3 regions of the Paenibacillus praedii genome follow, and region 3 is predicted to be linked to each of the others. Evidence: riboswitches for the same ligand, from Rfam matches in the RefSeq annotation. Region 3 holds a riboswitch; each other region holds the start of a gene.

What was found. Region 3 has a riboswitch for cyclic di-GMP ahead of ACO9K6_RS05605 (DUF342 domain-containing protein). Riboswitches for the same ligand answer to the same signal wherever they lie in the genome.
Region 1: linked by a shared signal. The riboswitch ahead of ACO9K6_RS15330 (EAL domain-containing protein) and the one ahead of ACO9K6_RS05605 (DUF342 domain-containing protein) in region 3 are both predicted to bind cyclic di-GMP.
Region 2: linked by a shared signal. The riboswitch ahead of ACO9K6_RS00665 (methyl-accepting chemotaxis protein) and the one ahead of ACO9K6_RS05605 (DUF342 domain-containing protein) in region 3 are both predicted to bind cyclic di-GMP.

Annotation. Positions count from the first base shown of each region.
Region 1 covers NZ_JBMWAM010000017.1:79-8,204, forward strand. Annotated here, with positions in the region: gene ACO9K6_RS15315 (SGNH/GDSL hydrolase family protein) at 159-803, opposite strand; gene ACO9K6_RS15320 (S-layer homology domain-containing protein) at 1,142-1,999, shown strand; partial or broken gene ACO9K6_RS15325 (carbohydrate ABC transporter permease) at 2,283-2,429, shown strand; cyclic di-GMP riboswitch class I at 2,563-2,658, shown strand; gene ACO9K6_RS15330 (EAL domain-containing protein) at 2,729-5,611, shown strand; gene ACO9K6_RS15335 (hypothetical protein) at 5,839-6,156, opposite strand; partial or broken gene ACO9K6_RS21005 (IS1595 family transposase) at 6,322-6,522, opposite strand; gene ACO9K6_RS15345 (alpha/beta fold hydrolase) at 6,582-7,454, opposite strand; gene ACO9K6_RS15350 (DNA-binding protein) at 7,702-7,929, shown strand; gene ACO9K6_RS15355 (cold-shock protein) at 8,099-8,126, shown strand, end outside.
Region 2 covers NZ_JBMWAM010000001.1:129,451-137,576, reverse strand. Annotated here, with positions in the region: gene nirB (nitrite reductase large subunit NirB) at 1-479, shown strand, start outside; gene nasC (assimilatory nitrate reductase catalytic subunit NasC) at 467-2,617, shown strand; gene ACO9K6_RS00670 (Na-translocating system protein MpsC family protein) at 3,020-3,367, shown strand; cyclic di-GMP riboswitch class I at 3,380-3,462, shown strand; gene ACO9K6_RS00665 (methyl-accepting chemotaxis protein) at 3,610-5,199, shown strand; gene ACO9K6_RS00660 (chemotaxis protein CheW) at 5,225-5,653, shown strand; gene ACO9K6_RS00655 (chemotaxis protein CheA) at 5,667-7,661, shown strand; gene ACO9K6_RS00650 (chemotaxis protein CheX) at 7,673-8,126, shown strand, end outside.
Region 3 covers NZ_JBMWAM010000004.1:61,742-69,867, reverse strand. Annotated here, with positions in the region: gene ACO9K6_RS05620 (sodium-dependent transporter) at 1-1,141, opposite strand, end outside; gene ACO9K6_RS05615 (glutathione peroxidase) at 1,862-2,407, opposite strand; gene ACO9K6_RS05610 (CcdC family protein) at 2,646-3,125, opposite strand; gene ACO9K6_RS05605 (DUF342 domain-containing protein) at 3,271-5,130, opposite strand; cyclic di-GMP riboswitch class I at 5,146-5,231, opposite strand; gene ACO9K6_RS05600 (winged helix-turn-helix transcriptional regulator) at 5,412-6,248, opposite strand; gene ACO9K6_RS05595 (Fur family transcriptional regulator) at 6,230-6,619, opposite strand; gene ACO9K6_RS05590 (EAL domain-containing protein) at 6,780-7,805, opposite strand.

The DNA of each region.
Region 1 (8,126 bases), on a different contig from region 3:
TCGACGCTGGTATTTTAATAAGAGAAAAGGGAATGAAGAATGACTCTATACAGGCGTTATCAAAGCAACTTCCACGTCTTGAATGGCTGCCCTTTAGTTTCTTTTCCTCAAGAAGATTGCCAATACAATGTGAAAAGACACCTGGATAGGTGTCTTTTTTACTGCCTGGGGAAAAGATACGGGGTCAATTCCCTTGCAATAGCGCGATGCCCCCGATCATTTGGATGGATGGGCATAAATCCGCTCAACGCATCTTCAATTTTTCCATTTCGATATCCATAGATAAGATCTGCTTGTTTTCCTTCAAACCACGCATGAACGGGAGCGATATTTACATCGTAGCTTCTTGCGAGCCTGCTCGTCATACGATTTAATCTGCCAATCCACTCAACCGCAATGGGACTGTTCGGAAATGGATTGTATTGCGTGCAGCAAATGATTCTGGCACGACTTCCTTTTTTTATATGAGTTAGAATGGCGTTTAAATTTGTCTTATAGTCGTTTAAAGCTTGTTGTGCATGTAATGGTTGCTGGTTTCTAAATGAAGACAGTGCCGAGTTGGCTAAATCCACTCCTCCGATCCATATAGAAACAACAGCAGATTCACTAATAATGGATGATCCCTGCCGTATCACCGCATTTAATAGATCATTGCTGCTCCAACCAGGCAGGGCCAAAACATACCCGGTAACCTTACGGGAGCGTGAATTTAAAGTAGATACGGCCAATTGGGGATAAGCCTTTGCCATAGAGGAGGCATTTTCTCCAAATGTAATGGAATCTCCAAGAGCTGTATAGATCATAAGAATATCACCAACCCCGTTTCATTATACATACTGCGCAAATAGCCTGATGAAAAATTAATTTTAAAGATCAACTGTTTGCTTGCTCGTGTATTTCTTCAAGTGCATCTTAGAAATATAATATTGTAATCATGTGCAGTTTGTGTGGACACTAACAATGAATGCTTCATGTCCATTTCTAATCCGTTTCCCCTCCCCCCCCATGTAAAACCCCGATTTTCTTATTTCCGCGGCAGTTGCTCACTACAATGAAATAAAATACGCCAGAATGTTTTTTTGAGGAGGAGATTCAACAACAATGTTTCTCCATTGCGATGCGGAAAGAAGCGAATGCCCATATGTACGCTATTGAAGTTCCTGCTGAATTCCTCACCAAGTACGGAGAGAAATTCCAAATTAAGCTTTCAACGGAGCTGGGCAGCATGCTCCTTCGAGGAAACATGCTGGCTAATAATGAAGCGGCAGGAGAACAAGAAAAGATATCCATAATGATGGCCAAATCTGAGGTTCCGCAAAATGCCGCAATTCAAGGGAAGGTAGGAGTCGTTATAGACCTGCACGTTGAATCGGAGGGGCAAGCTCTTGCTTATAACAATAAGGATGCTGCTGTGACGGTGCAAATTCCTTATGCGCTAAGCGAGGAAGAGCTGGAAAATGTAGAATTATTGTCAGTTTGGTACGTGGATGAGCAAGGTCATGTTCAGTTGGTGCCTACTGGAAAATATGATTTTACTTCTAAGGAAATGCGCTTCCAAACAAGCCACTTTAGTAAATATGCCATTTCCTATTTAACAAAATCATTTAATGATCTAAGCCCAGTCCCTTGGGCTCCACAAGCGATTCAGGTACTAGCATCGAAAGGTATTATTAATGGCGTCACGGATCGTTCTTATCAACCGGGTTCCTTCATAACCCGCGCCGATTTCACGAAAATATTAATCGAAGCGCTGGGCATCACAGCAGCTGTAAATACATCCTTTGTGGATGTAAATCAAGATGATTATTACTATGAAGCGGTAGGAATCGCACATTCGCTAGGAATCATCGAAGGAAGTGGAGATCGCAAATTCAAGGCTTTGATCTCAGGTTATGCTGCAGATGCTGTTGCAGCATTGGTGAAGATGGGATTGGTGCGCAGGGAAGTTATGGCCGAATCGAACCTATGCAGCCTACAACGCGTGCTGAGGCTGCAGTAATCGTGTATAAATTAATTAACTATGTATTCAATTCATACAATTAATAACTGAATAACTGAATTATCCTCTCACCGTGCTAACAATCCTTTGTTGGCACGGTGTTTTCATAACCGTAAATTATTTTTCAAACGAGTAATAATTGTTGATGACGTTAATGCCCTCTCGCGGGCTATCATAATGGAAACAGAACAGAAAGAGGTGCAATCGTGGAACCTGCCATTACTGCGAACAAAAATAATCGAACGAGTGCCAGAAAAAAACGACTTCAAGAAAGCATTGCCGGAAATTCGAACAGGATGTCTTCAAGTATCCGATTGAATGGATTCCTACAAATTTTAATGGCCCTACAAACTACATGAAAGTTTGGGTAGGGGATTATCCGTTTTACCTCTATTATTGGAATACGATCAAAGTTACGCTTTTGACGACATCAGAGCGGCAGCCTTTTTAATATGGTAAAATACATTTAAGATAAGGCTATTGTTTCACCCAGTAGTATAAACTATAATGAGTACTAATTGTAGTTTATTGTCGATACATATATAGTCGTTCTGAAAAATTTCATAACGAAAGGGCACACTCGTTGAAAAATGAGGTCGCAAAGCTATAGGGGCTATCACATTTCCGGATTGGAAATGTTATGCCAGCCAGTTACCGAAGGTAAGGAAACTCTTCTTTTCGGGAGAGTTTTTTTTGTTGCTACAAGAAGATTTAAAAGGTGGTAGAGCAGTGAGTAAATGGAATAAGCCGATCTTTCATATCATAGCGCTGATTGTATTCGCACTTTTAGGCAATATGTTCAACCTGTCTCTTTTGCTTGGGGTCAATTTTATTTTTGGCAGTATATTTACCTTGTTATTATTGCGAATATACGGTCTGAAATGGGCATTAGTGGCATCAATTATTGTGAATGCTTATACCTTGCTGCTATGGAACCATCCTTATGCTTTCATTGTTTTTGTGCTGGAAACGCTATTTGTCGGCCTCTTCTCCAGAGGAAAGAAGATTGTTCTAAATGTTACTCTATATTGGGTGATTTTGGGTATGCCGCTCATTTTTGTGTTTTATCATTATGCTCTGCATATGAATGTCACTGCTTCCTTGCTCATCTCGCTTAAGGATGCGGTGAATGGCATCTGGAATGCATTGATTGCCAGCTTAATCGTTACCTATTTGCCTCTTATTAAATGGCCGGCATTCCAGAAACGTAAAATATCCAGCTCCTTTCACGAGGTTTTATTCAACCACTTTGTCACACTGATCTTCCTTTCTTTGCTTCTTGTGACAGTGATGATCGGCCGCGAACAATACCGCAATATCAAAGAGGAAATAAAATCTGAGACGGAAGCGGATTCCTCCCTCATCCGCAATGACATCATGGATTGGGGAAAAGCCCATGTGGCTGCGGTGAACCTGTTATCGATGGCAGCAGCTGAAAATAGGCTGGAAAAGCTGGACTACTTGCAGCGCCAAGCCGCTTCAGTCCAGACGTTATATCCGGATTTTATTAATTTGTACATTGCTAATCGCAATGGAACTACTAAGGTATTCAATCCATTGCGAAATAACAAAGGAGAGTCAACGATCGGCTTAAACTTCGCGGATCGGCCTTACTTTGAATACATGAGAGAATATCACCAACCGGTTGTTTCCGATGTGTTTCAAGGAAGAGGCGGAATAACCGTGCCCACTGTGATTATTGGCAATCCTATTATGATTAACGGAGAGTTTCAAGGGGCTGCCGTAGGTGCGCTTGATCTTAACTACATTACAACAGAGTTAAAAAATCTGGTGAAAAATAGCTTAATGTATGTCACGATCGTAGATCAAAATAATAAGGTCATTGCAAGCACCCGTGATGATCTAGCCGTTATGAACGAGTATGACTGGACAAAAAGCGGTGGAATACATGTATTGGATGACCGTTTGTACCACTGGTACCCAGACACCATCAAAAATCCAATGAGCAGATGGGGAGAGTCCTCTTATTTTAAAATCATGACGATTCCGCATATGGGGGATTGGCGTATTATAGCCGAGACACCGATTGCTCCTTATCGTGACCGTTTGTATAGCTTTTACATTAATATATTTAGTATCTTATTGGTCTGTGGATTGTTATCCATTCTCATTTCCAATATGATTAGTCGTATTATCGTTAGACCGATCAAGCAATTAACCTACACGACCACAGATTTGCCTGAGAAAATAGCCGAGAACCAGCTCGTGAACTGGAAGGGCAGTTTCATAGAAGAAATTAATACCCTTATTTCGAACAGCAAAGAAATGGCTTTGAGAATTCAAAGCATGTTTGCAGAAATTCAGCTTTTGGCATATTACGACAGCTTAACCGGCTTGCCCAACCGAGTCTACTTTAATCAACGACTGCAAGCCTACTTGGAGGAAGCGAGTGACCTTGGCCACACGGCAGCCGTCCTGTTCATCGATATCGATCGATTTAAGATGGTGAATGATATGTTTGGTCATGCAAATGGCGACTCGTTATTAAAGGAGGCGGCCCGGAGGATTCAAGGCTGTATTGGTCAGGACGCGATCCTCTCAAGGATGGGTGGTGATGAGTTTGTCGCATTACTTCCGAATAGGACCCGTGAACAATCGGAACAAATCGTCCAAACCGTCCTTCAGGCATTTAAAATACCGATGTCGATAAGTGATCATGAAGTGTATACCACACCAAGTATCGGAATCAGCCTCTTTCCATCGGATGGGAAAAGTGACTTGGAGCTCATCAAGAACGCGGATCAAGCGATGTATGCGGTAAAAGAGACAGGTCGTAATGGGTATAGTTTCTATGAGGGAAAGCTAAACACGTCCTTGTCAAACAAGATGAGCCTGGAGACGATGCTTTATAAAGCATTGGATAATGACGAGTTTGAACTATTCTATCAGCCTCGAATGGATTTGAAGACGGATCAAATCATAGGATTAGAGGCTCTGATTCGATGGCGGCATCCTGTTCAAGGCATGATCAGCCCAGCGGACTTTATACCGATAGCCGAAGAGACCGGTCTGATCAGGCCCATTGGAGAATGGGTGATGCGAACGGCTTGCGCGCAAAATAAAGCATGGCAAAATGAGGGCTACGAGCCTGTCTGTGTCTCCGTCAATCTATCCGTAAGACAATTCAAAGATGAGAATCTTGTTCGGATCATCTCAGATATCCTAAACGAGACCCGGCTTGATCCCCAATATTTGGAGCTGGAGATTACGGAAAATATAAGCATGAACATTGAAGACCAGGTACTTTCCATTTTACAGGAGATAAGAAAGTTGGGTGTGAAGATTTCCATTGATGATTTCGGTACGGGGTATTCTTCTTTGAATTATCTTAAAAAATACCCTATCGATTTTCTTAAAATTGATCAGTCTTTCGTTCGAAACATTCAAGGCCAATCAAATGATGAGCCCATTGTGAAGGCCATCATCTACATCGCGCACAGCATCGGTTTAAAGGTTATAGCGGAAGGCGTCGAAACAAAGGAGCAATTGGACTTGCTGCGTGAATTGCGTTGTGATGAGGTTCAGGGGTATTTTATAAGCAAGCCGTTACAAAGTGAAGGGGTAAAGGATTTCTTATTCGCTGCACAGTAATGGGATTTAAAAGACGATAACTCGAATCGAAGAAGCAGTCAAAAAGGCTTAACCCACCGGTTCAATGTCATTAAGATAAGGCGCAGAGCCAAATATCAAGAAAAAGAGCAGGTTATCAAAAAGATAACCCGCTCTTTTTCTTATGTAAGGCTCTGTTAAATTCTAATGTTGATAATTGACCATTATAAAACCGCCTTGGCGCGAAGGCGGTTATTGAGCTATTGAATTCATTTATATATGATGTCATGACTCACCACTTTGCCGTTTTCATCAAAATGAAGTTGCAATAAAGTAACCTTAACCCCTAATCCCGCACTCCCGATGTAGTACAAGAATGTTCTTGATGGTTCAGTTAACTGTTCTGCTGGTTCTCCAAGCAAGTCGATTATTTCATTCTCTGTCATACCCTTAAGTTTATACTTACTTGTTAAACTGCCCATCATATCGTGTCTCTCTTCTGGTTCTTTTAGCCATACTTCTTGGTCAAATTGGCTACATGAACAAAGAATGAGTACCATTAAAAACGAGATTATAGTTTTCTTCATCGGAACATCCCCTCAGTTCATCAAGAATAAGCAGAAAGCCGAAGCTTTTTGTTCGTGTCGGTGACAGTAAACAGGCACGATTTGACCAACATATTTTTCTTATTCGATGCTGTATTCTCATATTCCTTGCTGTCCATATAACGGAACCAAGCCAAATAATGTTGCTTGGTCCTTGCTGATACCACAATATAGGGCTTTTCCGCCTCGTTTACGTGGCTTGCGTTCGGTGATGTTCCGCTTGCCCTTTTCCGAGTACAGAAAGTAGGTCTCGTCCATGTCAACGATACCTTGGAATGACTCGGTTGGAATCTGTTTCAGGGCAGCAAGAATCTTATGTCGCCAGTAAAATAAGGTGACATGTGTGACTTCGTCGTTTACTCATCTTATGTGTATTCTTTTATCGGCGAATTTCATAAGAAATTTTATCATTCAAGCTGCCGCAGCTGATGCGATTCCGCCATCTCTGGGTCTATCTTGTAAGCTTCTGGCGCTAGGTTATCTTCCTCCGTGTTCTCCAAATCCTCGCGTATGAGTAAATGAACCCACTGGCGTATGGCCTCACTCATTTCGTTAGCCGCTTTCGTCGGCAGCTGGTGCTTTTCTTTGCTGAAAGTAACAAGCGTAGCATGGGGAAGCCCCTGCAGCAGTTTTTTGCTGTAGCGCTTAAAGCCGCTGTCTTTTCCTCCATAGAGTAGAAGGATAGGTGCTTTGATTTTGGAGAGCTGCTTCGTGCAATTATAGTTCAGACTGTAACGGTAATATTGATGGATATTGCGGGTGTTCCCGTTTTTTGTATCGTTCAGCAGATTGCGAAAGGTTTGGACGCTGTCAGCATTGCCCCATGTAATGCCCAGCATTAGTATGCGGATCGCAGACTTCCATCTGGACAAACCGATCGCGATACGAATACGATTCCGCAGCAAAACATCGCTTGCCTCTGACATGGCACTAATAAGAACCCCGCCTAAAAAACGATCCGGATAATTAAGCATGGCTTCCAATGCGACAGTTCCTCCGGTCGAATAACCGCATACGATGGCTTGTTTGATGTTCAGATGATCCAGCAGCTGTATAATATCCTCGGCAATCAGCTTATAGGTGATAGGGGTCCTTGATTCCTCGCTTCGTCCATGTCCACGGATATCAAAGGTGATGATCTGATATTCATCGGACAGCTGCGCAAGCTGATATTGGAAATTAGCACTTGTAAGCAGAGGGGGATGGATGAACACAAGGGGTGTTCCTTTACCGTTTGTGTGGAAATGGAGCCTGACTCCGTTAATTTCCTTGATGGGCATAAATATTCCCTCCTTTGATCGATCGTAAAAATTCTCATTTAGCTTTTCCTGACAACGTATTAAATTATCCCAGGTTGCTTTGTTTTTCCAGAATAAGCTCGATCTTACCTTGGAGAAGAGAGTGTGACTGCAAGCATTTCATCTCTAAGGGACGTCTTCTTCATTGGCGATAACTTTATCCATTCGCGCTTGAACATGTTATAATAGAAAGTATTCCGATTGATTAGGAATAAGAAGGGATGCTCATATGCAGGGGTTTGAAGACTGGAACCAGAAAGTGAAAAAAACATTTAATGCAACAAGCAATGAAGATGTATTGACAGTAACTGAGGCAGGACTATCGTTAGGCCTATCCAAAGACCACATGAAAATATATGTGGATAAACATAAATTAACCAAAGTTCCTATTTCAAGAAGTGTCCATAGATACCTGTTATTAAAAAGCGAGATTGATCAAATTGCGGGTACGAAATAAAAAAATGAATAATTTTCTTCAGCTTTGCAATTTTAGCAAAGCTGTGTTATAGTTAGTAAATCGTATATGAGACTTCAAGTCACATATTGGAAAGGGTTGCGATGCTGCCTTTTTCGGTATGTGACTTTTTTAATCGTCTATGTAATGTTTTATAAAAGGAGGAAATAACATGCAAACAGGTACAGTAAAATGGTTTA
Region 2 (8,126 bases), on a different contig from region 3:
CGGCTAATATGCTTCAAGAGACCGTGCCTAAATCCGCATCATTTTTACTTGGGACAACGCTGCACAATCATTTCGGGCGTATGTTATTCCCTTACCACGTAAAAACGGCTGTTTCGTCCGGCCTTCATGAGCACGCGGGTGTACTCGTTCATGAAATCGGGATTACGGGCGCTCCTGCTGGATGGGAAGTCTATGCTGCTGGTCATGCGGAGCATCCGGTGAAACAGGGGCAGCTAATCGGCATTGCAGATACCGATACGCTTGCTCTAGAGCTTGCTGCTGCCTGTTTGCAGCTTTATCGGGAGCGAGCGCAATTCGGCGAGCCGATGTGGAAGTGGATGGAGAGGGAAAGCATTGTTGAGATTAGAGAAGCTTTATTAGATTTCGATATTCGGCAAGAGCTGCTGGATAGAGTTTTTGCCTCGGAGAAGTTTAATTTTAATGAAGAAAGGCCAGGTGACCGTGTATGCAGCAGATGATAAGAGAAACCTCACTTCATAAGCAAGCAAGCTTTCCAATTGATACACAATGTCCTTTCTGCAGTGTACAGTGCAAAATACGTATTACAGAAGCTGCGCCGATCCCGGACACCGGACGCCATACGTATAGAATAGAAGGAATTCCGAATGCAGCATCAGAAGGACGCTTATGCGTGAAGGGAATGAATGCGCATCAGCATGTGATAAGCGCTGAGCGTTTGCTTCAGCCCTTAATAAGGAAGGATGGCAGGCTAACGCCGGCTACATGGGAGGAAGCCTTAACTCGCATATATAATAATTTTGTTGCTGTAAGCCGGCGTTATGGTCCTGATGCGATCGGTTTATACGGAGGCGGTTCATTAACAAATGAGTCCTCTTATTTACTGGGCAAGTTCGCCAGAGTAGCGCTAAGCACGAAATATATCGATTATAACGGGCGTTTTTGCATGTCTGCTGCAGCATCTGCTGGAAATAAAACGTTTGGGATCGACCGCGGTCTAACTTGCCGGCTATCGGATATCCCGCTAGCCCGCTGCATTATTTTAGCCGGCACGAACATCGCGGAGTGCCAGCCGACATTAATGCCTTATTTTACAAAAGCGAAGGAAAACGGAGCCATTATTATTGTCATCGACCCGAGAGTGACCGCTACCGCCGCAATTGCCGACATTCATCTTCAAATCAAGCCCGGCACGGACGCTGCGCTTGCAAACGGTATGCTTAAAGTTTTAATGGACGAGAAACTTGAAAATAAGTCTTTTATAAACGACCGGACAAACGGCTACACTGAGCTTGTGCAGCATATATCAGGAGTCCAATTGGAAGAGATCGCAGATCTAACGGGCGTAGATAAAGAGATGATTCATAAGGCAGCGGTGACGTATGGTCAAGCGAGTACCGGTATTATATTTACGGCTAGAGGCGTTGAGCAGCAGACAGATGGGCATGCTGCCGTTCGGAATTTTTTGAATATGGTGCTCGTTACCGGAAAAATCGGCAAGCCAGGCTGCGGCTACGGTGCAGTTACTGGGCAGGGGAATGGACAAGGCGGCAGAGAGCATGGCCAGAAGAGTGATCAACTGCCAGGCTACCGTTCCATAGAGGATGAGCAGGATCGTGCTTATGTGGCTGGCGTATGGGGAGTTGATCCCGAGGAGCTACCCCGAAAAGGCGTATCCGCCTATGAGATGATGGAGCTGGTTCACGAGGGAACGATACGTTCATTGTTTGTAATGGGGTCCAACCCCGTCGTTTCAAATCCGAATGCAGATCGGGTAGAGGAAGGGTTGTCTAAGATCGATTTCCTTGTGGTAGCAGATATGTTTTTGTCAGAGACGGCCAAGCTGGCCGATGTCGTATTGCCTGTGACGGCCTACTTGGAAAATGATGGAACACTTACGAATTTGGAAGGCCGCGTGCTGCTTCGAGAATCCAAGCTTAACGCTCCAGGCGAAGCAAGGCATGACTGGGCCATCCTATGTGAGCTTGCTGCAATGCTGGGCAAGCAGCGATATTTCCCATTCGAATCGGCAGAGCAGATTTTCGAAGAACTGAGACAGGCCACCCGCGGTGGCCTAGCCGATTACTATGGCATTACGTATGAACGTCTCCGTCAAGAGGGCGGCGTGTATTGGCCTTGTCCTTCAACGGAGGGGCAAGCAATAAACGGCATGATGTTCGAGCAGACTTTCGCTCATGCGGACGGCAAAGCGATTTTCTTCCCCGTAGAAAGTCGGCTGCCTCAGGAGCAGCCTGACGAAACATATCCGCTCACGATGACGAACGGACGAGAGCTATCCCATTATTTAACAGGGGTACAGACACGAAGAAGCGCTTCACTCGCAGCACGGAGCGTGGAGAATTATATCGAGCTTCATTCCAAGACAGCAAAAAAATATAAAATTGAAGATGGGGAGTGGGTCGAAGTTCGTTCTCGCAGAGGAAGCTTCAGTGTCCGCAGCCGAATCACGGATAAAATAAGAGAAGATACGCTATTTGTGCCGATGCATTGGGGGGGGGTACAGAACGTGAATAAGGCGACTAGTCCCGAGCTTGATCCCCATTGTAAAATGCCAGGCTTTAAAACATCGACCGTAGCAATTAGATCGCTTCGTTCACAGACATACAGCAGAAGTTAGTTTTGTCCATTCTTTTTTAAAACCAAGGATATATATAATGCTGCAAGTCTTAGTTAAATGATTTTAATAAATATTAGAATCCCATGTATAAATACCTATTAGATGATTTATTTAGTCCATTTGACACATGTGATATCTGCGTGTATTATAAGAAATAATGCAATGGTGGAGTAATTTGGTATGAAGTTGCTTTCACTACGAATAGATACGATGACTGGAATGGTAAAAGGCATAATCTGATGTTGGCTATACATCCATCATAAAACAGCTTTGTACCGATTGAAGGTATATAGTTGTTTTTCGATGGTTTTTTTTTGCTCATCCACTATAATTTGAGGAAATACCACACAATCTTAGATTGCTAGCAAAGAAAATGGAAAATCCTTGAAGGGGCGAGGGGTCATGCAAAAAAAAGTACATCTATTCAATGAAATGGTTCGGAAGGTGCGGAAGGATCTATTCGGCAAAGGTCCGGATGAGGTGCGTACTGTTTTTGTAGATAATCAAGCAATCACGACGATGAGCGGAAATCTTACACCTGTCGAAAAGTTCATGACGCAGACCGAGCAAGGCGGAAATTTGGTTCACCAGGCCCGAACGAAGCTCATTCAGGAATACTATAATCGCAAAGTACCTGAGGGGATGGAAGAGTTGATTGGATCGAAATTGGTTCGTTTGTTTTCGGACATACATATAAAAGATGACCAAGCCGTTTCGGTTTTTGTTTTTGAACATCCTATTAAGAAGTGACAAGATTATTCCTATTGATAAAGGCAAACTTATTGAAAGATAAGGACGCAAAGCAACGGGTCTAAGGCGAACGCTATGACAGCCGGGCTACCAAAAGTGGTGTAAGGACCCTTTTGGGTCTTTTTTTATACGATCTTTTGGGATAATTTAATTTATTTCCAATAAGCTGCGGATAGCAGATGACATAAATGATTTTGTATAGAACGACAGAAGATATTATAAACAGGATGGAGTGTTCTATTTTGAAATGGTTTTATAATTTGAAAACGTCTGTGAAGTTAATTTCCGCATTTGTTTTGATGGCTATCCTACTTGCATTCGTTGGAATATTTGGTTTGTCTAATATGGGGAAAATCAATGATGAAGTAGGAATCACATACAATGAACGGTTAGTACCCATTGCTGATATTGCTGCCTCTCAAGTGTTATACCAGCAAATTAGAGTTAATATCCGGGATATGAACTTTATTGCTATTATAAGTGCAGACAAAAATATTTATGAAAATAATATAAACGAATTAAAAAATCAAATTTTAACGAACATGGATACATACCGTAATTCTGATTTGAGTGAGCAGGAAAGGGAAGTCATAAATAAATTTGATCCTGCATGGGAGTCATACAATGAAATGCTGGAACTTGCTATGCAATCCGCACATGCAGGTGATATAGACGAATATAAAAGAATCGCTCCTGATTTTAAAGCGGCCGGTGACCAGGTAGAAGGTGTTTTAATGGAGCTGATTTCCTTGAATATTACGACAGCACAACATGGGTTTGAGCAATCCAATGCGATGTACGAAGGCTCCCGAACCATGACCATAACGATTATCATTGTGTCATTGCTTTTCAGTATTGCATTCGGTTATTTCATGTCACAAATTATCGCACGGCCTCTGAATCGACTGGTGGGATTACTTGGTAAAGTGGCGGCTGGCGATTTGAGAGAAACATCGGATATCAATACAAGAGATGAGATCGGACAATTGGCGACATCCATAAACAACATGGTAATCAGTTTAAGGTCAACCGTCGGAGCCATTTTTGTATCCGCTGAAAGCGTTGCTGCTGCCTCCCAGCAGATCTCGTCAAGTACCGAGGAGATAGCCAGAGGGAGTAACAGCCAAGCGAGTGATGCTCAAACGATGAATGAACTGTTCTCGGAATTGTCAATAGCTATTAGTTCGGTGGCTCAGAGTGCAGAGCAAGCAGCTGATCTGTCTAATACAACAATGGATATTGCAATGGAAGGCGGCAAAGTGGTTCGTTCGTCCATCGAAGGCATGGTTGTGGTTAATGAACAGATGTCCCGATTAGAAGAGGATTCAAATAAGATTGGTGAAATTATTGAAGTAATTGATGATATTGCAGAACAGACGAATCTTTTGGCATTGAATGCTGCAATTGAAGCGGCGCGTGCAGGAGAGCAGGGCAGAGGGTTTGCGGTTGTAGCCGATGAGGTTCGTAAATTGGCTGAACGTAGCAGTGAAGCTACGAAGCAAATAACGTCAATTATTAAAGGTATGCAGCAGAATACGCAACACAGTGTGAGGGCAGTTGGTGAAGGCGTTGCATTTTCCAAAAAAACCGGTGAAGCGTTTGACAGCATCATTACGATGGTCAATCAATCTGCTCTTAAGGTTACGGAAATTGCCGCAGCGAGTGAGGAACAGGCCGCTCAATCCGCAGAAGTGCTTATTTCAATTGAAAGCATTTCCGCAGCTACGCAACAATCAGCGGCAAGCAGCGAAGAAACCGCAGCAACGGCTCTATCCCTGGCTGAGCTTGCACAGGATTTAAATAGTTCCGTATCCATTTTCAACATTAAATAGTTAAATGAAGAGAAGAGGTAGTGCGATGCAGGCTTCTAAGCAGGAGCAATATATTGAATTTGGCATCGAAAGTGAACAGTACGCCATTCGAATTCAGGATATACATGAAATTATTAAAATGCAGGATATTACTCAAATACCGAATGTCATGCCTTATGTAAAAGGAGTCATTAACTTGAGGGGCAGGATTGTACCGGTTATCAGTCTCAGGAACTTGTTTCGACTCCATGAAAAAGAGCATACAAAGGCAAGTCGAATAGTAGTTGTTCACCATCAAGATGACACTGTTGGAATCATTGTAGATCGCGTGAACAAAGTTACCACTTTCACAGACATTCAGCCTCCTTCAGAACGCGTTGGCGGACCTGACGGCAACTATTTCACAGGAATCGGATTAACGGATAGCAGCCTGGTCGGAATTTTGAAGCTGGATACCGTATTGCTTCATGAATAGGAGAGAAGACCCGATGTTGTCCGAATACAGGGAGCTGTTTCTGGAGGAACTGGAGGAGCAGCTGCAGCTCATGGATGAGGAAATTTTAAAGCTTGAGCAAGCTGGGAATTCGGAGCAGGTCATCCAAAGCTTGTTCCGAGCAGCACACACTTTAAAGGGCTCATCCGCAGTCATGGGCTTTGAAGATATGAAGAACTTGACACATGAAATGGAGCATCTCCTGGATCAAGTAAGAAGTAAAAAATTAGAGGTCACGAGCCCGCTAATCGATCTTCTCTTTCAGTCAATGGACTGCCTGAAACAACTAAAGCATGATGTTGTGGATAATGAAAGCTCGGCGACAGATATATCTGTATGCTTGCGGGAGCTTCAATCTTTTTCGGGAAAGCCTGCGGAAATTGCTTCTGGAACTGTACAAGTGAAAGGCACACTTGGGATAAGCTTAGATACCCGCTTGAAGGCACAAGAAGCTCAGGATCAGGGTCTTCAAGTTTTTTGGATCGGTATGAAAATTGTATCCGAATGTGTAATCAAAGGGGCACGAGCTTGCGTCATTCACTCCAAATTATGCGAATGGGGAGAAGTTTTACGTTCCGAACCGAAATTAGAAGAGATCGATGAGCAGATGGATACACCTGTCGAGATCACCTTCCTATTTGCAGGTGACAAAAGCTCAACGGTGATAAAGGATCTCACCTCCAATTTGATTGAAGTGGTCGATGTGTGGGTGGAACCGTTAGACAGCATCGAAGCGGCAAGGATCAGTCCAACGGTGTCGGCTCAAGAAACCGTTGCTGTTAATGATCAGCACGCTGCAAAAAGCCATACCAAATCCCAAACGATTCGGGTCAGCGTGGAACGACTGGAGCATCTCATGAATTTGGTAGGCGAGCTCGTTATAGATCGTACCCGCATTCATCAGGTGGAACGAACATTGAGTCGGAGATTTACCGACGATTCAGTGAATGAATTGGGCCAGATTTCTGACCATCTCGATCGTGTAATTGGAGATATGCAGGAAAGTGTAATGAAAGCAAGAATGCTCCCGATCGAACAGCTGTTCAACCGGTTTCCGCGAATGGTCCGTGATTTGTCCCGAGATTTAGGCAAAGAGATCGATCTTATTGTTGAAGGCAAAGATACAGAATTGGATCGTACTCTAATCGAAGAAATCGCTGATCCCCTCATTCATTTAATAAGGAATGCAGTGGACCATGGTATCGAGACGCCTGAAATAAGGGAAACAATGGGCAAGCCCCGTAAAGGAGCTTTAAAAATCAAAGCGGCACATGAGGATAATCAGGTCGTTATCTATGTAGAAGAGGACGGCGCAGGCATAGATCCAGCAAAAATGAAAAGATTGGCCGTGCAAAAAGGCGTTATCGATCAGGAAGAAGCGGATCAATTGACTGAAAAGGAAGGCATCGACCTTATATTCCGCCCCGGATTTTCGACTGCTGCTGTATTAAGTGATGTATCCGGCCGTGGAGTTGGCATGGATATTGTCAAAAGCCATATTGAAAAGCTGAATGGCATGATTGATATCGAAACGGAGCTGGGACTGGGGACACGATTCAGAATCAAGCTCCCGTTGACATTAGCGATCATCGATGGATTGCTCGTGAAACTCTATAACCAAATCTTTATTATTCCTATGAGTAATATTGCTGAAATTGTTAGAGTAAATGATATTCAGCAGGTTCACGGGAAATCCGTTATTTTGCTGAGAAATCAGGTCATCCCGGTAGCTTGGGTTCATGAGCATTTCCGTATGCCTAAACCGCAGAAGGAGAAGCGCCATATCCCGCTCGTGATCGTAGGTTCTGCAGAAAAGAGATTAGCTTTAGCTGTAGATGAGCTGATCGGTAACGATGAAATCGTAATCAAGTCACTGGGCTCCTATATTGGAAAAGTTGATGGTATTGCAGGGGCAACGATATTAGGCGACGGAAAAGTAGCACTAATCTTAGAAGTGTCAAAAATCATAAACAAATTTAGCGGAAAGTGAGGCGAATCTTAATGTCAATAGTCAATGTAGGTGTGAACGATCTCGTAGAAAGTATAATTGCTTCAGCTAGAGCGGTGCTTCACGTGCCACTGAACATAGAAGAGCCGCGATTGTACAATGAAACCGTATTATTAAGCGAGATGTGTGTGTTGGTGGGCTTTACCGGTGATTTAGAAGGACGTTTGGTTATCGATGGAGGTATCCCTACATTCGGGAAATTAGGGGAAAGCATGTTCGGTATGGCGCTTGAAGGTGAAATGCTTCATAGCTTTGTTGGAGAGATAGCCAACATGGTAGCAGGAAACGTTTGTACGCATATATCCCAGAAGGGATTGAAGTTTGATATTACACCCCCGACTATTCTGGAGGGAGAAATAAAAATGTACGGCTATAATAAGGCGATCGCCGTTCCACTAGTCATACATAATATTGGTGAGATGAATTTTATTTTATTATTACAAAAGG
Region 3 (8,126 bases):
GCCATGGTGCCTTGCTTCCTAATGACAAGGCTAGTGGCACTCCAACAAGGAAACATAGCAAGCTTAGTACAACAGTCGAAAGCCCGCGGCTCCAGCCAAATACATCCCGAACAAAAGCAACGGGCACCTCGAGTAAGGATACCGCCGAGGTGAGCGCTGCGAACGCAAGCAGCACGAAGAATAAGCCGCCGAATAATGCCCCTAACGGCATGGCAGAGAAGGCTGCAGGCAAAGCGACGAAGACGAGCCCCGGTCCTTGAGAAGCCTCGAGCCCGAAAACAAAGGTCGTCGGAAAAATAATTAGCCCCGCCAGAAAAGCGTAGATCAGATCGCCAAGCCCGATTGCCAGCGTGGCACCCCCAAGCGATTGCCGTTTATCGACATAAGCTCCGTAGGTGATCATCGCGCCCATGCCCAGCGATAAAGAGAAGAAGGCATGCCCAAGTGCAACAAGCGCCGATTCAGCCGTTAGCTTAGAAAAGTCGGGCCTCAGGAAAAAGGCTGCCCCCTCTCCCGCTCCAGGAAGCGTCAATGCCCGAATGGCAAGCACCACCAGTAAAACAACCAGTCCCGGTATAAGTACCTTATTAAACCTTTCGATTCCAGCCGATACGCCTCGCATGATGATTGCTCCTGTCAGAAGCATCACGATAAATTGCCATACGACCGGCATCCAGCCCCCGACAAACTCGCTAAATAGACCAGCGAAATCCTCACTTGCAAACAGCCTGCCCGTAAACGACAGGACTGCGTAATGCAGCGTCCATCCTGCCACTACCGCATAAAAGGATAAGATGATGAAGGGGCCCAATATGGCGATAAATCCAAGCCTGCCCCAAAACTTACTGCCGCTGAGACGAAAAAGCGAGGTTGATGGATTACCGCGCCCTCCTCTGCCAACCGTAAGCTCTGCAAGCAGCACCGGTATTCCGACTACAAGCAAACATACGATAAAGAGCAAAAAAAATGCCGCTCCCCCATATAAGCCCGTGATATAAGGAAACTTCCACATGTTCCCCAGCCCGACTGCGCTTCCTATTGCCGCCAATATAAACCCCGAGGACGAAAATCTCTCTCCCTTGCTTTGCTCCTTCACGCTGCTGATCACCCCACAATTAGATGCTTGCGACGAGAAATTCATCGATTTGATGGGTAGTATAACCAGTTTTTTAAAAATATATCTGTTTGCACACTGCGTTCTCGCCTGATTTTTTATGTCACAGTTTCACCCTTTGGATTGACAAGTAAAGAAAAGACGTTGCACTAAAACACTTTGCTCTGTGCTCGCTCATTGCCATAATCTATCTCTTAAATTTTGATATGTAATCACCTAAAATAAAAAATGGCCATTTTGTTTTTAATATATAAATAAAACAAGTAATATCAAGATAAAGGTATATATTACGCCTTCACATACTTTCGATTTATTATATTTTTTTTGCACATTTAAAACTTTTATAAATTAAATAGCAACGACTTTAAGCCGATGCTTCCCATCCACCTCGGCATAAAAAAATGGACAGAACGGCAATGCCGTTTCTATCCATTTTCACACTGTTATTTCGGCTTGCGCCCGATTGAATGACTAGTGCGCCAATATGAAGTTGATCTGATAAATAATCGTACTCCGTCAGACTTCATCAAATGGTATAACCGCTCTGACCCACTCGCTCTGTTTCCGTTGTCGTCCTCGGTCCGTAATCGCTTCGCAACGTCGCTGGGCGAGCTGTTAGATCACTCCAAAGCCCGCTATGAACAAACGGAAAACGTCATACACTGCTCTTAATCGACGGAAATAACCAATAAATGGGGCGTTTTTCGCCATGAAGTCCCATCAATTTCATTTTTGGGTGAGGGAGCACTACAGCAATTGCTCAATAGCAGCCTTCATATCAATTGGTTCAGTGGTCGATTCGAAACGATTGACGACGTTGCCTTCCCGATCGATCAGAAATTTTGTGAAGTTCCATTTGATCGAGTTGCCCTCAAGGTAATGAGGGAGCTCCTCCTGTAGGAAGGCATTCAGCATTTTGCCGCTTGGTTCATTTGTATTGAAGCCCTCAAAGGGCGCCTCCTCTGTCAAGTATTTGAAAAGAGGATGAGCTGTCCTGTCACGCACATCAGTCTTCGCAAACAAGGGGAAGGTCACACCGTAATTAATTTCGCAGAAGCTCTGCACATCCGAATTCGCGCCTGGCTCCTGTTCACCAAACTGATTGCTTGGGAAGCCGAGAATTTCCAGTCCTTGCTCTTTGTACTCCACATACAGCTTTTGTAAATCGGCATATTGCGGTGTAAATCCGCATTTACTTGCAGTATTTACCACGACTAATACCTTTCCCTTATATTGTTCCATGCTCACCTGTTCACCATGGATCGTCTCTACTTCAAAAGAATGAATACTCATTGCTGACTGCCTCCTCTAGTTCGATATACATTTTAGAAAATTTAATTGTATGCAATTTATAATATAACAAGAATACCACGCCAGTAAACAAGCTGTCAAACAAACGGATGCTGGGCATACTATAAACGATGACAAAAAAACCACTTCCCCTAATAGCCATTGGCTAGAAGAAAGCGGTTCTTTTCATTCGTTTTACCCGTTATAAACTTCGAATTCCTATTCGTTTTCCCCTCACAGCCTACGACTCTACCTTTTGCAGCCTCATATAGTCGCTCACCATAGCAAGACGCCATGGAATAATCATGCCGAACGCAACCAGATAGAAGATTGCTCCCGTCTGCGGGATCGACATATATTGCTCCACGACGCTATGAAGCGATAGCCGCACCGCAAAAAGCGTGATCATAATGAACAGGAATGCTTTGGAGCGTCTCACATAAATCTCGGACTGCACCCGCTCCAATCTCGTAGTCACTATTAAAGGAAATGCGAAGATCAGCAATCCTGTACCGAATGCGGATAACCCCCACAACCACGGAATATGCGTGGCCGAGAAGGCGAACATGATAAATCCGGTAGCCATACCCAGCGGAGGGATGATGATTTTCCGCAGGGAGGTCGGTTGTTTTCCCGCCCGCAAGCGAAGGATCATAAGTGCAGTAAACGCTAGCAGCGATACGATGATCGAGCCGGCCTGGATCATTTCTGTAGACAGCATCACCTGTCCCTACCCCCATTTTCCTGGTGTAGATGCCCTTTTATTTCTCTTATCGTACTTCAAAACGATATGATGCGCAAATGGGGATTCACCTGGAAAAGCGGCTCACCAGCAGTCCGATAACTTAGCTCGATAAATACTCTGCTTAAGCCATTCGTTTTAAACTGTTGCGATCAAACGTCTGATCTTCAACCGGCTCAAATATATCCATACTGTACCGGTCCACGATGACTCGACCTTCAAACATTTTCTTAATAACGATTTTCTTGGTTGCCTTAAGAATGGTGGCAGCTCCCGTAATACCCCCTACATACATGGCAGATATGGTATCTCCCGCTTCAAGCTTGGAACCTCGACATACGGAGTTATCCAAAAAGAAAATGATATTCCCTGCTGAGTAAAGATCACATTGGATTACGCCTTCTCTTCGAATCAGAATATCCCCATTCGACTTTAATGTGGATTTTTGACCTTGGTTAATGTTGATCTGAACATGTGATTCCTGACTTAATGCGATTCTCATGAAGGCTTCCTTCAAAACACGCATAAAATCTTCCATTCTCGGAGCTGTCATCATCTCAACAATTTTAGTGGGCTGCAAAAATAAATCCAAATAGTATTTCAGTTGCTGCAATGCGTCTTTATTATAAGACTGTATACTTGAAATCACGCCAAGCAGTTCCTTCACAATACCCCATACTTGCTGGTATTTACTCTCCGTAATGAGCAGCAGCACCTGCCCATATCGTATCTGTATATTCTTCTTGCCTGTTTCATGGAGTAACATTTTTACGCTTTCCATCATTTTCTCGAGAATGTCCTTTAATTGTTTAGAACTGTTATAAAGCCTGTTGTATAACATCCCGAAATATCCAGAATACAAATTGCTTCCTATGACGTTTCCCTTTACCGCAATACTTCCCGTAGCGGTTAAGGTCGAATTAAAAACACTGCCAGCCACGTAAATATTCCCAAGCGATTCAATAATCATGTTATCCATAACATCACCGTAGACAATCACGTCACCGGAAAATACAATATTTCCGGTTTGTAAATCAACATTACCGGGTACTAAATAAGCAGTATTAATATCAAAGTATTTTATCTGATTCCCCGTAACTCGAGGTCTCCCCCCTTTCAGAGCGATGACAGTGGAATCTGCTGTAATTTCCACGTTATCCTTCCCTGCAATACGAATGTCATTGACCGGATCGGAGGGCAACACATTTCCATACACATCATACCCCGCCTGCCCTTCAACAGGCGGGGTTTTCTTCGCAATGACATCTCCTCTTTTGACGGAAGGAATGTTTACATAATTTTTATAATCAACTACACCTCTTACCTCGGTAAAAATATTCTCGATATTTTCTGAAAAGAACAGATCCAACTGGGCATCTTGGCCTTGAACAGGGAGTTTGCCTTCCGCAATTTTCACAGGTCGATATGAAGGCTGAAGGATCTCCATTTGCACAGCTGGCACATCAAGATTTATCCTAATATTTTTATTTTCAATTTCTGTAAGAACATCTTGCAGATTCACTGTTTCTAAAATGATTGATGTATCTTCCTCCGCTATAAGTGTTACTTCCAATGCCGGCGCCTTTTCCGCTAACGACCACGCATATCTCTTTGGTCGATGGATGGTTAAAAATGCATTAATCTTATTTTCGGATACCGACACTTGAAATAGGCACTGCTCTTCGACTTTCCAATCTATTACGCTTTCAGAAGTAACCTTTGCCTCTGTAAAGATCTCTTGTTCATCGACAAACAGCCTAACAGGAGGCTTTGCCTTGATGACCGGGAACTTCCCCCCGTTTAACGGATTCATAACAATAATTTTTCCATATTCAACCTTAATATATCCGTTCTCTACCTTATCATCTATGTTAAGATCAGTTGTTGAAGATGCCCTTATCCCTTCTCTTTCCTCTGCTCGAGAATCTTGGTCGAGTATCTTTAATAAATTCAATATTTCTTGCTCACTCATATGATCTGACATAGGAATCACCTCACCTTCGGTAACTTGGCGGCCATAGAATGTTCTTCCTTAGGTCCATAGCTTTGCGTCCCTACTTTTCAATAGGTTTGCCGTTTCGATTGAGCATTATATAGTTCAATTTAACTATATTATATTTGCAAATCGTAAACCTTACAACAGATTGTAGTAGAATCGACACTTTGACGGCTTATAATTTATGAAACTCATAATGGAACAATGACCATTTCATGAAAAACTGGCGCATGCTCACTAGGAGCATGCGCCAGTTTTTAGGTTTATTGTTAATGGTCGTGGCCATCCGCAATTCGGTAACCCACGCCGCGTACAGTTACAATGTACCGTGGTGAAACCGCGCTGTCCTTAAGCTTTTTGCGCAAGCTCTTAATATGGGCATCCACCAGATTGCTGCCTCCGAAGTACTGCAGCCCCCATACATTGTCTAGCAGCGATTCACGGGAGAGGACCGAGCCGTCCGACGAGATAAAATGAAGCAGCAGATCGTATTCCGTCTTTGTCAGTTCGATGCGGCAGCCGCCGCGATCAACCGTCATTTTTTTTAAATCGATGCGAATGTCCTTAAACACGCGGATATCCTCGGTGAGCATGTTCATTGCGACTGCAGGTCGATTCTGAAGCATGCGATTAATCAGCTGAACGGCCTCCTCCGGCTTCGCCGGCCATACAAGAAGCTCCGCTGCTCCAAGGGCAGCTGTCTCACGCTTATCAAAGGATTGTTGATCCAGCAGGACGAGAACCGGCACAGCGTGACGCTCGGCTGACTGCAGCAGCTCCTGTCCTGCTTGCAAAGTGTTTCCGTCTGATGTGTTAATAACGGGGATGGCATCATAAACGAGAAGCTCCGGCTGCAGGCTTTGCAGCATGTTCTTGTTGAAATCATGCAAGGAAAACACGTCGAAGCATTCCGCAGAAAGCGCTATGAGCAGGCTCTTCACGCGCTCGGGCAGCGGGCTAATAATCATTATCCGCTGCGTTAGCGAACAGAGCGTCCCGCTTTGAACCTCTTTATCTCCGGAATAGCTTGCTGGATCAAGACTGTCGAATACGGCGCTCACACTTATATTTATCTCATCTGTCAGCATTATTTTGTCATCGCGCATTGCTCACAAACCCCCTCTAAAACGACCTGTGCATGCTCGATCGTATATTTCGTTTCCAGAGCCACCTTCTTCAGCCATTCCTCCGGCAAATCAGCGAGCACCTCATCTACTCTTCCACACTTTGTGCATACGATATGCTGGTGCTCGTCCGTTCGGGCATCATAACGGCTTACCGTTTCACCCAGCTTCAGCTCGCGAATTAATCCGACATCTGTTAAATAACGCAAAGAATTGTATACCGTTCCATATGCGAAGTTAAAGCCCTTGCCGCGCAGTCTCTCAATGACATCGGCTGCCGTTGGATGGTCTTGCGCATGCTGTACCACTTCAAAAATCGCTTTACGCTGCACCGTCAAATTGATTTTGTTCATCATGCCAACCCGCCTTCATTTTAATGATTTAGACTAAGTATAAATATATATTCATATTTGGTCAACCTTTAAAATAGCATCCTCAGCTGCCGTTATAGATAGTCGCAGGAAAAAAGCCTGACAGCTTCTTGCAGCTGTCAGGCTTCAATTTTATGTATAATCAGAATCCAACTAACTGCGGCTGCGCTGTTGGCTTACCGAAATAGTACCCTTGGAACCACTCATATCCAAGCTCCTTAAGACTTTCCATGTCATCGCGGCTCTCGATGCCTTCGGCCAATAATTTCGCCCCTTTGTCCCCGGCAATTTTCGCTACCTCCATAGCTACCTTCCGTTTGGCAGGATCATTGCTGACACCCTGCACAAACTCCATTGCCAGCTTCACAACATCAGGCTCCAGCTCGGCAAGCACCTCAACACTGTTAAAGCCTGTCCCAACATCATCGAGCGCGTATCGGAACCCATATTCACGATAATAGTTCAGAATGCTCTTCAGATGCTCCAGATTTTTCACTTCGGCGCTTTCCACAACCTCAAATACTATGGATTCCGGCGATATGCCGATCTCTTCAACCAGCTTAACGGTAGATTGCAAGCAATGCTGCGGATTATAAATAGAAGTTGGCAAAAAGTTAATAAACGCCATCTTCCCCTTTACTTGTCCCGCATTCCTTACCGCTTCCAAACGGCATGCTCGGTCGAGCGCGAACAAACGATTTCGCTGCTTAGCAGCCTCGAACATATCGTATGGGGAAATCATTTTCCCATCCGCCGACAACCCCCGTGACAGCAGTTCAAAACCAATCGGTTCAACGTCGGATCCCTTCATCGCAACGATAGGCTGGTAATAGGTTTGAATAGATGGCTTGCGAATGACGTCATCGATCCAATGCGCATCACGCTCCTGCTGGAACTGCTCAATAGGCCGCAGCCTGTCGATGGCAGCTGAAGCCGCTTCTCGCTTCGCTTCTACAGCCTTGATTCCGCCAACGTTCAAGTGTGCAAGTGCATAATCAAGCATATTATAAAATAGTTTCTCATGCAGCCAATAAAACTGGTCATTGATTTTAACTTGCTGCGAAGCTGGATAGTTCGCTACGTACTTGTCGAGAAACGCCGCTTCCGAACGTTTATCAAAGTAGACGCTATATCCCTTCTCTTCCACCAGACAGCTCTCACATTGCATCGCATACAACCTTCTCTCCACCTGAATTTACAGTCTTGCTTGCAAGACTCAACCCGTTACTACTACTACTATCATACGGAATCTATGAAGCGGTTACAATTTTTTTGTCGAAACAAATAAACTGAATATTTACAAAATTCAAACAATGTTGTATACTTAGCCTATACCAAGCGAAAGGGGATAGCCCATTGGACTACGTTAGCGAAGCATGTCTCTGAAACTCGGAGATCGATAGCGAGTTAGCAATTAGGACATGCGGGGACCCGGTTTAGCAATAAAGCAGGATGATTCTTGTAAGTTGTAAGTAAGTAATAAGTTTAG